DNA from 2 places in the Carnobacterium sp. 1290_CSPC genome. Region 2 is predicted to be linked to the other one. Evidence: predicted binding sites of a transcription regulator. Region 2 holds the regulator's gene; the other holds the start of a gene.
What was found. The regulator NrdR, encoded in region 2, represses ribonucleotide reductase genes. The targets are predictions, from matches to a motif close to ACACNATATATNGTGT.
Positions count from the first base shown of each region.

Region 1: the regulator NrdR is predicted to act here: its motif matches at 2,201-2,216, upstream of nrdH (glutaredoxin-like protein NrdH).

Region 1 is NZ_JVVG01000048.1:5,541-9,928, reverse strand. It holds gene gdhA (NADP-specific glutamate dehydrogenase) at 1-155, opposite strand, end outside; gene AC973_RS03275 (peptide ABC transporter substrate-binding protein) at 319-1,929, opposite strand; gene nrdH (glutaredoxin-like protein NrdH) at 2,264-2,485, shown strand; gene AC973_RS03265 (ABC transporter ATP-binding protein) at 2,600-3,400, opposite strand; gene AC973_RS03260 (ABC transporter permease) at 3,400-4,290, opposite strand; gene trpX (tryptophan ABC transporter substrate-binding protein) at 4,303-4,388, opposite strand, start outside.
Region 2 is NZ_JVVG01000024.1:168,642-173,029, forward strand. It holds gene dnaI (primosomal protein DnaI) at 1-565, opposite strand, end outside; gene AC973_RS02295 (DnaD domain protein) at 568-2,118, opposite strand; gene nrdR (transcriptional regulator NrdR) at 2,141-2,653, opposite strand; gene coaE (dephospho-CoA kinase) at 2,733-3,341, opposite strand; gene mutM (DNA-formamidopyrimidine glycosylase) at 3,382-4,215, opposite strand; gene polA (DNA polymerase I) at 4,384-4,388, opposite strand, start outside.

The sequences.
Region 1 (4,388 bases), on a different contig from region 2:
TGTAGAATGTTTTTTTCTACATATTCAGGATGCTCTTCAATTACTGGCGCAACAGAATCTAAGAATTCGTCTAAAACTTGGATGAATTCTGGTTCAGCTTCGTATTGCTTGTGCCATCTTTCTTGAGTGACCTTAATATATTCTTGTGCATTCATGTTAATTCCTACTTTCTGTTCTTAATTATTACAATATAATGAGAACAGTACTTATTATATACAAAATCGCCAAAGAAGAAAAGTTTTTTACGACAAAATGATAAACATTTTTACACGGAATTTTGAAAGTACCGTCTATTACGTTAGATTATCTGTCATTACCCTACTCCGCTGTCTGAATATCGGTCCATCTATAGTTGATATATGATTGACCTGGTCGGTTGATATCAGATACTTGTGGATTTTCTAAAATTGCTTGATAGGACTGATACGCTGGAATTTGAACAGCATAGTCATCTAAACCAGCTTTTTCAAGCGCAATCAGCGTTTCCCATCTACCACTTGGGTCAAGGGCTTGCGCGCGGCTTTGGGCCACCAATTCATCTAATTGTTCGTATTGGTAGTTCCCCCGGGTAATAGTAGAATCAAAACGTTCTAAATAGTTTATTGGGTCCCCGAAATCAGCTTGCCAGAAAGTGACGCCTAAGTCATAGTCTCCATCAGATAAGGCTGCAAATCGAGCAGATGACGGCATAGTCTTTATGGTAACTTCAATACCCGGCAGGTTTTCTGTTAATTGCGATTGAATATACTCCGCAAAAATTTGACTTTCCTCGTCATCGGCCGCAACCATCTCTAAAGATAATCCTTCTAGGTTAGCCTCCGCCAAACCATTTTCCCAATTTTCTTGGGCAACTTCTAAATTGTAATCTGTTTCAATCGTCGCATCATCTCTAAAATCACCTTCAGTTTCAGGGTTCCAAGCCACTTCACGTGATACGAAGCCGGTGGTAGCAATTGAACCGTTTTGTAGAATATTATTTACAAAAGCTTCCCGGTCGATGGCTTGGTAGAGGGCACGGCGGATATTCAAGTTATCTAATCCCGGTGTTTCGTGGTTAACTTCGATATAATTCGTCCGCGGGATTGGATAAGTTTTGTAGTCTTCATTATTTTGATTTTGGACCGCAAAGTTACCAGTTAATTCGATGACATCTAATTGGCCAGAATCGTATAAATTTAGTGCGGTTGCTGTTTCAGGTAGGTATTGGAAATTAACCGTATCTAAATTCACATTGTCAGCATCCCAGTAGTGGTCATTTTTTGCAAAAGTCCAAGTGTTTCCAGTCGCTGCATCCCATTCAGTCAAAACAAATGGTCCGTTATAGACAGCAGAGTCACTGGTAGACCCGTATTTGTCACCTGCTGCTTCAACTGCCTCTCGATTTTGAGGGTAGTAAGCAGGTACGGTCAAAAGATCTTTAAAGTAAGCTGTTGGATTTTCTAAGGTGATTTCCAAAGTTTTATCATCCACTGCCCGAACACCTAATTCACTGGTATCTAATTCGCCAGCCATGATTTCTGTGGCATTGTTGATTGTACCGTCAAACATATAGGCATAGGGTGCACCCAAGTCAGGATCAACCATTCGTTGCCATGCATAGACGTAATCATCTGCGGTTACAGGGTCGCCGTTTGACCAAGTCGCTGCCTCCTTCAACTGGATGGTGTAGACAGTTCCGTCTTCGGAAACAGTCGGCATATCGTCTGCATCAGCCGCAATTAATTGGTTGTCCAAATCATACGTGTACAAACCGTTATAAAAGTTCATATTGGCTGTGATGGTCGCAATATTCGATGCTGCAAAGGCCGTATCAGCTGATTGAATTTCATCCGTGGATTGGATATTCAATATCTTTTCTGTACTTTCGCCCGAATCACCGCAAGCCGCAAGCATTGCTGCTGCCACTAGTCCCAACGCTATTTTCTTCATATATATTACCTCCCACATTTCTTGATAGCATTTGATTCATTATACAATTGTCCCCCTTGTTTTCAAGTTACAAGTGACAAGGGCTTTTATTTTTGGTAGAATTTAAACTTGGTTGTTTCGATCATTAATAATGAATGAAGTACCAAATTTGCACTTCTAAATACTCATTAAATTTTGATAGATTTGGAAATTCCCATACATCAAGCTTTTAGAACGAGTTACATTTTTTGCAAAAAGATTTTGAGCTAAACAACTTGACTCAGGACTATAAACCCTATATATTGTGTTCATAAGATAAATCACAACTACATGTGGCATATTTAGGGGGATAATAATGGTAACTGTATATACAAAACCAAATTGCATGCAATGCAATTTCACAAAAAAATATCTAACTGAAAAAGAAATCGAATTTCAAACAATCGATATTACAGAATCAGAAGAAGCATTAGCTGAAGTTAAAGGCATGGGCTTCCAAGCTGTACCTGTAATCGTTGCTGAAAACGAAGAAGCTTTCTATGGTTTCCAACCAGACCGTTTAGCAAAATTAGTTTAATCAAATTAAATGAAACGACTGAAGGATAAGCTTCAGTCGTTTTTATAAAAAAAGCGTCACGCCCTTTTCCTCATCATCATGATTTAGGATTTGGACTGTGACGCTTTTATTTGGTTAAATAGAACTTTCTTGTTCTTGATAGTCTGATTCAGCCAAGTCAGCCATGATTTGGTATAAATCACCTGCTGTTAACTGGTCTTTTTCTTCTTTACTAAAATCTTTAATAATTTTACCGTGGTGTAAAAGGATCATCCGGTTACCATATAGTAAGGCATCTTGTAGGTTATGAGTAATCATTAAGGCTGTTAGGTTGTGGTCTTTTACTTGGTCAGATGAAATTTCTAGAATACGTTTAGATGTCTTTGCGTCTAAAGCTGCTGTATGTTCATCTAATAGTAAAATTTCTGGTTTAGTGATAGTTGCCATCAATAAGGCAATCGCTTGTCTTTGCCCTCCGGATAATAAGCCGATTTCAGCATCCAATCGATTTTCTAAGCCTAAATGCAATTGGCTTAATGCCTTTTGGAATTGTTTGCGGTTGTCATCTTTAATAGCTAAACCTAGACCTCGTTTTTGACCGCGTTTCAAAGCTAATGATAAGTTTTCTTCAACGGTCATACGTGGTGCTGTCCCCATTGACGGGTTTTGGAATACTCGGGAAACAAATTTAGCCCGGTCCTCTTCAGCAAGACGACTAATATCTTTATCGTTTAAAGTGATGGCACCTGAGTCTAACAGGAAGGTGCCGGCAATGGCGTTCAATAGGGTTGATTTCCCTGCCCCGTTACCCCCAACAATGGTAATGAAGTCGCCCTTCTCTACTATTAATGATAAGTCATCTAGGGCTGCAAAGGCATCCGGTGTTCGTTTGTTAAATACTTTTTTTGCTTGGTTAATTTCTAATAAGGTCGTCATTATTTAGCCACCTTTCTGTATTCACGGTAGTCAGCCACTTTATTTTGAATGGTTGGAACAGCCAGACATAGAGCAACGATAATTGCTGAGAATAGACGGAAGTCATTCGCTTCAAAGTTCATCATTAAGACAATCGTTAATAGTAAACGATAAATAATTGAACCCACTAGGATCGTGATAAAGCGAACCCCTAATTTCACATTGCGGAATAGGACTTCCCCGATAATAATAGAAGCTAAACCAATAACAACAGTACCAACACCCATTTGAATATCAGCATAGCCGTTATCAGTAGAGACAATGTAACCTGAAACAGCAATCAATCCATTGGCTAGCATGTAACCAAGCATAGTCATTTCTGACGTTTCAATCCCTAGTGATTTAGCCATTTGCATGTTATCACCTGTTGCAATCAAAGCTTGCCCCATTTCTGTTTTAAAGAAATAAGTTAACAGTAAAATAATAGCTACTACAACGATTAAACCAATCACAATGGTATCTACATTACGTGGCAAGGATAAACCAGCAATCGCGTTTTTTAAAGTCGTCACCGTTGATAATGACATGTTGGCCTTACCCATGATTTTCAAGTTGATTGAGTAAATCCCTGTCATGGTAATAATCCCTGCTAATAACGGATTAATTTTCAAGCGCGTTACTAAAAACCCTGTAATAGCACCTGCAGCCATACCTGCTAAAAATGAAATCAACAATGTCGCAAAAGGATCAATATTAAAGTAAAGCATTTGGGCACCAATGGCACCACCCAATACAAACGACCCTTCAGTTGTCATATCCGGTGCATTTAAAATTCTAAAAGTAATATAGATTCCAAGACCCATTACAGCCCAGATTGTCCCTTGAGAAAAAGCACTAATTATCATGTCCATATGGTCCCCTCCTTATTCGCCAACTAATTCAGCGTATTCGTCACTGTTAACATCAATTGCCGCATCAATCAATTCTTGAGGTAGTTTAATGCCCAATT
Region 2 (4,388 bases):
AAGTATTTACTAAAGCAGCCAGGATATGGGTTTTCCCAACCCCAAATTGCCCATGTAGGTACAAACCCTTATGATAGGCATTTGGCTTACTGGTATAGGCTGAAATAAATTGTAGACTCTTTTGAATCGCTTCAAATCGGTCTTGATAGTCATCTTTCGTCATCTTTTCAAAAGAAGCTGACCGCAGACTTTTCGGCATAGAGACCATAGTCACCCGCTTGTTCAATTCTTCGGCCTCTTGTTGTTGGATAAAGGCTTCAGTTGGATGATAATCCACATCGATAAAGTTCACGTTCATAATCAAATTTGGCGCATATTGGACGAATTTCTTTTGGCCCAAAGCATCGTTACCGTTCTCGCGCGCAAACTCATATAATTTTGAAAATGATTTCTTCACGATTTCATCTTCAAAGGTTAACTGATGTTTGGCAAGAAAAGCCTGGACATCTGGATCACTTTGAACAATGCCTTCGATTTTTGCTTGTCGCTCTTTGAACATGGGGTTGCGGTTGAACTGCTGTTTTAATGAGTCCCCCACATTTTTCATTTGGTTGTTGTCAGCCATACTTACTCACCTTCTTTTTGATTTAATGAATGCAGTAATTGTTGAATTTCTGCTTCTTGCGCACTTAAGGATGCCTTATTTTCTTGCTTGACTGCCGTGTCTTGCTTAGGCCCTTCTTGGTCACCTGCCTTTGGCGCCACCACTGGTTTTTGATATTTATCCTGTCTTGAATCAGGGTCTAACCATTTTGGTTTAACTGACTGCTTCTGCGTCTGATAACGACCTTTAGCCATCCGGTTTTTTTGTCGTTTTTCATAATTTTCAGCACTCTTCTGTTTACGTTGCTTCAAGTATAACATGGCTTCTTCAGGCTCAACCACCTTGTTTTGACGCCAGTCATCAGCAACACTCTCTAGGTATGAGCGCGTCAGCCGGTTCTGTTCCAACTCAATCAAACAGAATTGCACCATTACATTTAAGGTCGCCGGCTGAATCACTTCTGACTGGATTAACTCAGTAATGGCGTTCCCCTCGGACTTAGTGAGATAGCCGCCCTTTTGTTCCTTAATTGATTTGGCAAAGGCAATTGGTGGATAAGACCTAGCCAATTTAGAAAATGACAACTCTTCTTTTGAGAGCCCTTTCCCTAGCCATTGTTGATCAGCTTGATCTGCCTGCTGGCGGCCTTTGGCCTCTGAAACTGTAATCCGGTCCGTTAAACCGCTACTAGTCCCTTGTATAGATGCCTTTGCTGACTGAACATTGCTTATACCTGTTTGACTGCTCGATTTGTCTAAAGCCAGGCGCTGCAACTTGCGTACGTCAATCGTATTGGTCCTTAGATCAGTCGCTGATAAGGCCAATTCTTTCAAGTCCACCTCATCAAAACCATAGAGTTGATGTAAGGATACAAACATCTCGTTCACTTCAGCTGTAATAGCTTTTTCAGAGATGAATGACGATTGCAGCAACTCTTTTAAGGTGTTCATATCTAAGGTTGAACTAGTGATTGTAGTTGCCTTGGTTTGACTATTTTTAGCTACCAACTTATCCTCAATCTCATCCGAAATGGGATAGTATTGACTTGGTAATCGGTAGACATCTTGGAAAGTAGCAGTCACTTCCGTCCAATCTCCTGATTTCAAGTCTACTGGCATTTTGATTGAAAACTTGTCTAGCATCAATTGATAGCGGTCTTGACCCAACCGGTCCATTAATAGACTAGACATAATTGGATCAGAGAAAATATGCTTAGAATCCAATGGTGCTTGTAATTGATAAATCGTCGTCACATCATCTTGGCTTGTGTGACTACTTTTTTCAAAAACTTGTAATAAGCCAATTGCTTCAAGTTGCCGTCTGGCCTTCACGTATTGCTCCTTACCGGCCACCATTTGTTCCATCAAATCGAAGTGGCGCAAAGGGATTGAGGCAAAGTCAGACAATTGAATATTGGCATATAAAGTCTGGTAAAAGGCGTAGGCAATGCCACCAATAATGGGTTGGTATAGGTGAAGTAGGACTTGCTGGTCAATATCTGAAATCCAGTGGGGTTGGGTAATTTGAACAAGCCCTTTTGGATCTAAATTTTGCCATGGGTATGTCACTGGCATTACCCTCCCTTCTGTGAAATATTTAGTCTGCTACATGACCTTGGTTTGACTCTTCGGGATTCACGTCGCTTTCAGCCTGGTCATTCCGCCCTCTTAATCGCTCGATTTCTCTTAGGAAAACAGTCGGATCCTCAAATTGTCGGTATACGCTAGCATAACGAATATAAGCCACTTCATCAATATCTGGTAAAGCTGCCATCAACAACTCCCCAATTTCAGAAGCTGGCACCTCATTTTGGCTACGAGACCGCAACTCAGATTCAACGTCATTGGCTAACTGTTCAAGTTGGTCAGCTGATACAGGACGCTTTTCAGCAGAACGGATCAGACCACGTAAAACTTTCTCATGAGAAAATTCCTCTCTGGTTCCGTCACGTTTAACGACTAATAAGGGGGTTCGTTCGATGCGCTCGAAAGTGGTAAAACGGGCGCCACATTCTAAGCACTCTCGACGTCGACGAATAGAGGTATTATTCTCCGCTGGTCGACTATCAATTACTTTTAAATTGGTTGAAGCACAATTTGGACATTGCATATATTTGACACCTCTGCTTTCAATTTTAATATACTTGAATAATTGCTCGATTTATTATAGCACAAAGGCTATTCAACCACTATTTTAGCGGTTGAAAACCAGAGATGCCAATCCATGCATCCAGTTGTTGTTCAGTATTTGGAATAGAACCCGAATTATCAATCACCACATCCGCCATCATGGCTTTTCGTTCAATGGACATTTGACAAGTCATTCGTTGAAAAGCTTCAACTGAGGTTAAGTTATCCCGCTGTATTAACCGGTCTAATTGAATGGTTTCTGACACATAAATAACCATCACCTGGTCACATGCATCCGCGAAATTCCCTTCAAATAATAAAGGAATATCCATGACAATCAGTTCATGGCCTTCCGCTTCATACTTGTCTTTTTGACTGTTTAACCAGTCGCGAATAGGTTGACGTAATAGTTCATTCAGTTTCTCTCGTTCCTTATCATCTGAGAAGATAATTTGGCCCAGTTTTTTGCGGTCTAAAACCCCATTAGGAAAGACAATATCCTCTCCAAAATGCGCTTTAACTGACTCTAAACCTGGTTGTCCGGGTTCAACAACCACCCGTGCCCCGTAATCTGCATCGATGACTGGAAACCCGGCTTTCTTAAAAAATTTACTTGCTGTTGATTTACCTGTGGCAATACTGCCGGTTAGTCCTAAAATATGACTCATAGTGCCTCCGTTTTAATTTAAATAGATGATGTAATATATTTCACTGCAAGTGAATGCGCTGGCAATGTGGACAGAAATGCGTTCCTCTTTTAGCCACGCTAATTTTCTCAATCTCAGTGCCGCATCGTGGACAGGGTTGTCCCTTTTTCCCGTAGGCCTTTAAATAATCGGCAAATTGACCATTCTCACCAAAGGTATTGGTATAGGTTCGAATCGTTGTCCCACCAACTTCAATGGCTGACGCCATAATCCGACGACTCTCAGTGATAATGGCTTGGATTTCCTCATCATATAACGATCTAGCGCTTTGTTCAGGGTGGATTTTCGCTGCAAATAAGATTTCATCCGCATAAATATTGCCAATTCCCGCAATAACCCCTTGATCTAAGAGTACTGCCTTGATGGATCTTGTTGTCTTATCAAATCGTTTTTGCAGATAAGTAAAGGTTAAACCGTTTGGCTCAGGACCTAATTTCAGCTTGGCAATCTCTGCTTCAGTATCCGCCTTTTCAACCATATGAATCCGGCCAAACTTCCGAACATCTCGGTAACGAAGGTCATGACCGTCAGTCAGATGACAAATAACATGGGTATATTGGTCTACCGGGCTATCGGTTGGCTCATATAGGTATTTGCCTTCCATTCGTAAATGGGCAATCCATGTCACATCTGTCCAATAGAAAAGTAAAAATTTCCCTACTCGACCTACTTTCTCTAATTGCTGGCCGGGCATCCGTCTCTCAAAAGCCTCCACGCCACCTTCTGCCTGAATAATTCTTGGCCAAGTCACTGTCACAGACGATACTTTCTTGCCAATAACAATTTCTTCTAGACCACGTCTAACCGTCTCCACTTCCGGCATCTCTGGCATCATTACACCACTTTCTACTATCTCTTCTTTATTCTATTCTAATGCAAAACCTGCCTATTGAAAAGACAAGCAGGAGGCAAACCTTGCAAGATATCTGACATACTTGTTCATTTTATTCCATAGGATAGAAAAGAGGTGCCAGTTTGTTTTCACTGCACCTCTTTTTATTCATTATT